DNA from 2 places in the Lysinibacillus sp. AR18-8 genome. Region 1 is predicted to be linked to the other one. Evidence: a T-box and tRNA genes for the amino acid it is inferred to sense, from the RefSeq annotation. Region 1 holds a T-box; the other holds one or more tRNA genes.
What was found. A T-box is a leader RNA that pairs with one kind of tRNA and senses whether it is charged. The one in region 1 lies ahead of argS (arginine--tRNA ligase), so its partner is inferred to be a tRNA-Arg.

Region 1 (2,208 bases):
CGATGTAACCTTTAGAGACATGAGTAAGGATAAACCATTAATCGCTACATTACGCAAGCAATTGGCTAAGCAAGGTGCCTATGTTGATTCATTTTCAATTGAGTATCCATATCAAGGAGAATGGTATGATGAAGCCATTCAAACCCTCATTAATTACGGCCTTGTTGTGGGCGGCTATGATAATGACCTAAAAGTAGACAGTAAGGCGACGAAAATAAAGTTTGCTAAAATGTTAAAAGAGAGCATGCTACGTGCTGGTGGAGAAAGTGCAGCAGGAATGAAGGACCAGCTCGAAATTGTCATCAATAAAGTTTATAATCAAGGCGATGAAGCTATTGAGCGAGATGAGTTAGCTCAATATTTGGCTGACGTCCTCATCGGTGAATCCAATGCGACTAGTTGGGATACATTGGTAGAAAAAGGAATTGTCACGGAGAAAGTAGCGAAGAAAGTCTCTGATAATAAGAAATTAAAATTAAAAGAGATGTATGCGATTATGGCTGATGTGATTCATTATGTAGAAAAAAAACGTTCCTCCTTGTGAGGAGCGTTTTTTGCTGAAACGGCAACGTAAAAAAGGGTTGACGCCAATTAGAAAGTCCTGTAATATATGTCAAAATCATAAAAAAATTCGATGAAAAAGAGAGTAATTGATGGAATGACTGGCTAGCGAGTTAGGGACGGTGGGAGCCTAATGCAGGAACCATGAATGAAGCGCACTTTGGAGAAGATTCTCGAACAAATAGTAGAGAATAGCGGGGCGTCACCTCGTTAACAATGGAAAGTGGTCATGTTACATGGCAACTAGAGTGGTACCACGGGATTATCATGCTCTCGTCTCTAATTATAGAGGCGAGGGCTTTTTTATTTGAACAGGAGGAGGAGCAAAATGAATCAACAAATCGCCGACAGTATAGCAGTCACATTAAAGCAGCAAATAATAGGAGAGGACATATTGTCATTATTAGAAAAACCCAAAAGCTTGGAGCTAGGGGACGTAGCCTTTCCATGCTTTACTCTAGCAAAAGTGTTGAAAAAATCACCGCAAAGTATCGCAGCACAGATAGCAAGTCAATTAAATCATGACAGTATCGAGCGTGTGCAAGCTGTTGGTGGCTATGTCAATATTTTTCTTGATCAACAAAAGGTGACGCAACAGGTGTTACGCAAGATTCTGCGCGACAAGCAACAATATGGTACTACGCCAACAAAGATGGGAACGGTCGTCTTGGATTTTTCCTCTCCTAATATCGCCAAGCCTTTCTCGATGGGACATTTACGTTCAACAGTCATCGGCAATGCCTTAGCAAATATTGCAGAAAAAAATGGCTATCAAGCCATTCGTATCAATCATTTAGGGGACTGGGGTACACAATTTGGCAAGCTTATTGTTGCTTATCAGCTTTGGGGTGATAAACAAGCTATTTCGGCTTCCCCGATAGAGGAGTTATTAAAGATTTATGTGAAGTTTCATGAAGAGGCCGAGCAAGACCCAACGCTCAATGAACAGGCTCGTGCCGCCTTTAAAGCATTGGAGGACGGTAATGAAGAGGCGCAGGCATTATGGCAATGGTTCCGAGATGTGTCATTCATAGAATTTCAAACAATATATGAGCTATTAGGAATTCATTTTGATGCCTTTATAGGTGAAGCCTTTTACAATGACAAAATGCCGTCCGTTGTAACAGAATTAAAAGAAAAAGGGCTCCTTGTGGAATCAGAAGGTGCGTATGTTGTGGAGATGGAGGAGATGCCTCCATGTTTAATAACGAAAACGGATGGAGCCACGCTTTATGCGACGCGTGATTTAGCAGCAGCCCTGTATCGCCAACAGCACTACCAGCCCCATAAGATGTTCTACGTTGTTGGCAATGAGCAGTCCCTCCACTTTAAACAACTTTTTCAGGTCATCGAAAAAATGGGCTATCCTTGGGCAAAGAATCTGCAACATGTGTCATTTGGCATGATACTGAAGGATGGCAAAAAAATGTCGACGCGTAAAGGCAAAGTGGTGTTATTAGCAGATGTACTAGCAGAAGCTATAACGACTGCAAAGCGTAATATGGAGCAGAAAAACCCTTCTCTACCTAACAAAGAGCAAGTCGCAAAGCAAGTGGGGGTTGGAGCGGTAATTTTTAATGATTTAAAATCCCATCGTCTCAACGATATTGAATTTTCAATCGAGCAAATGATGAATTTTGAAGGCGA
Region 2 (2,208 bases), on a different contig from region 1:
ACTTGCTTCCCCTTGTAGCTTTTTCGCTGCCATATGACCAGTTGCATTGATTTGTACAGATACTTTTTTATCTTTTAATTCATCAAGAGATTTAATCTTTGAATCTTCTTTCACAACAATTAATAACTGAGACTCATAATACGGTTCTGTAAAATCAAATGATTCTTTACGCTCTTCCGTAATTGTGATTCCAGAAGCACCGATATCTGTTTCACCGTTCTTAATTGTTTGGAACACTGGCTCCCATCCAATATTATTCCACTCAACCTCAAAGTCCATCTCATCTGCAATAGCTTGTAGAATATCGACATCAATCCCTACAATTTTCCCTGAATCGTCAACAGATTCAAATGGTGCAAAAGTTGCCTCAGTACCTACTTTGTAAACCTTTTTGCCATCTCCACCATCTTCTGAAGATGAGCTACCTGAAGATGCATCATCTTTTGTACCACAACCTGCAAGTGCTAATGTTAAAGCTGCAATAATCATCAGTAACATCCAACCTGTTTTTTTCATTGTATTTCCCCCTAGTTCGATAATTTTCCGAATTACGTATTATTTTTCGCAATTCGGAAATGTTAGACTATTAGGTCAATTATATTAACATTATAGTATTTAGACAACAACTTTTCGCATAAAATTAAATATTTTTTCATATAAATTTATAATAAATTCATATAATTTGAAAAAACATGTATAAATAACAAGAAAATTAACCTAAAACTAATATATATACAATTAGAACCATGCCAAATTTCGATAAATTTAGGCAAAAAAAAAGAATCCCCTCAGATAGGATTCTTTTTTTCGACTATTACTAGTCTCACGTACAGTATGTTCACTAAAAAATAATTTGGAGTTGTTGCTTTTTTGAAGGTTTGAAAGGAATAAATAGGGGAATAATGCCAACTAGGACAGTATTCCCTTTATTCTTCCTCTCGATCTCCAGTAAGCAGGCTGCTAAACTACTTATTAGGAGATGAGCTATAACAGTATATCAATTGATCAGTAAAATGGCGCCCTCGGAGGGAATCGAACCCCCAGTGCAAGAACCGGAATCTTACGTGTTATCCATTACACCACGAGGGCAAAAGACACAAAAAAAAAGTACTCACTCTAGGCTTACGAAAAGCATGATGTAGATAACCCTCATTTTTGAAGCATACCTGCAAAATAGTGTCCTGTACTTTAAACCTTATAACCTTAATCATTATACAAGCCTATCCTATATAATTCAACCATAGAATGCAAAAACAATTTATTTTTTTTAATTTCACTTTAGCAGGGTTAATATTTGACCTTCCCTGACTATAATGTGTATGATAAGGATACAGCTGAAATACAAAGGAAAATTTTCAGCAAAGGTATTCGAATTTAGCTTTTTAAGGAGGATTTAACATGAATTTAATTCCTACAGTTATTGAACAAACTAGTCGTGGTGAGCGTGCATATGACATTTATTCACGTCTACTTAAAGACCGTATTATCCTTTTAGGAAGTGCTATTGATGACAATGTTGCTAACTCCATTGTCGCTCAGCTTCTTTTCCTACAAGCAGAAGATCCAGATAAAGATATCTCTCTTTATATTAACTCACCTGGCGGATCCATTACGGCTGGTATGGCTATCTATGACACAATGCAAATCATTAAACCACAGGTACAAACAATTTGTATTGGTATGGCTGCATCAATGGGTGCTTTCCTACTTGCAGCTGGAGAACCCGGTAAACGTTTTGCCTTACCAAATGCTGAAGTCATGATTCACCAACCACTAGGTGGTGCACAAGGTCAAGCGACAGAAATTGAAATTGCTGCTAAACGTATTCTATTCTTACGTGAGAAATTAAATGGCATTTTATCTGAACGCACTGGTCAACCACTTGAAGTCATTGCAAGAGACACAGATCGTGATAACTTCATGACTGCTGAACGTGCAAAAGAATACGGTTTAATCGATCATATTATGCACCGTAGCGATAATAAATAAAAAATAGAAGGCATCACAGAATTGCTCTGTGATGCCTTTTGTATTTAATGAATGTTAATCTTCATTTTCAATAATTGTTGCCAATGCTGTAACCGCTTGCTCAGCATCGTTACCTTCACTGCTTAAAGTCACTTCGGTACCTTTAGCAACTGCTAAGCTCATAACACCCATAATGGATTTGGCATTTACTTTTTTCTCATCTTTTTCTAGAAAGATATC

Region 2: it has a tRNA-Arg gene. The T-box ahead of argS (arginine--tRNA ligase) is inferred to sense a tRNA for this amino acid. The anticodon was not compared.

Annotation. Positions count from the first base shown of each region.
Region 1 covers NZ_MDGU01000006.1:192,518-194,725, reverse strand. Annotated here, with positions in the region: gene BFM98_RS05630 (FAD-dependent oxidoreductase) at 1-544, shown strand, start outside; T-box leader at 626-845, shown strand; gene argS (arginine--tRNA ligase) at 890-2,208, shown strand, end outside.
Region 2 covers NZ_MDGU01000009.1:74,165-76,372, reverse strand. Annotated here, with positions in the region: gene BFM98_RS08380 (basic amino acid ABC transporter substrate-binding protein) at 1-516, opposite strand, end outside; tRNA gene BFM98_RS08375 (tRNA-Arg) at 1,015-1,089, opposite strand; gene clpP (ATP-dependent Clp endopeptidase proteolytic subunit ClpP) at 1,399-1,989, shown strand; gene BFM98_RS08365 (HPr family phosphocarrier protein) at 2,044-2,208, opposite strand, start outside.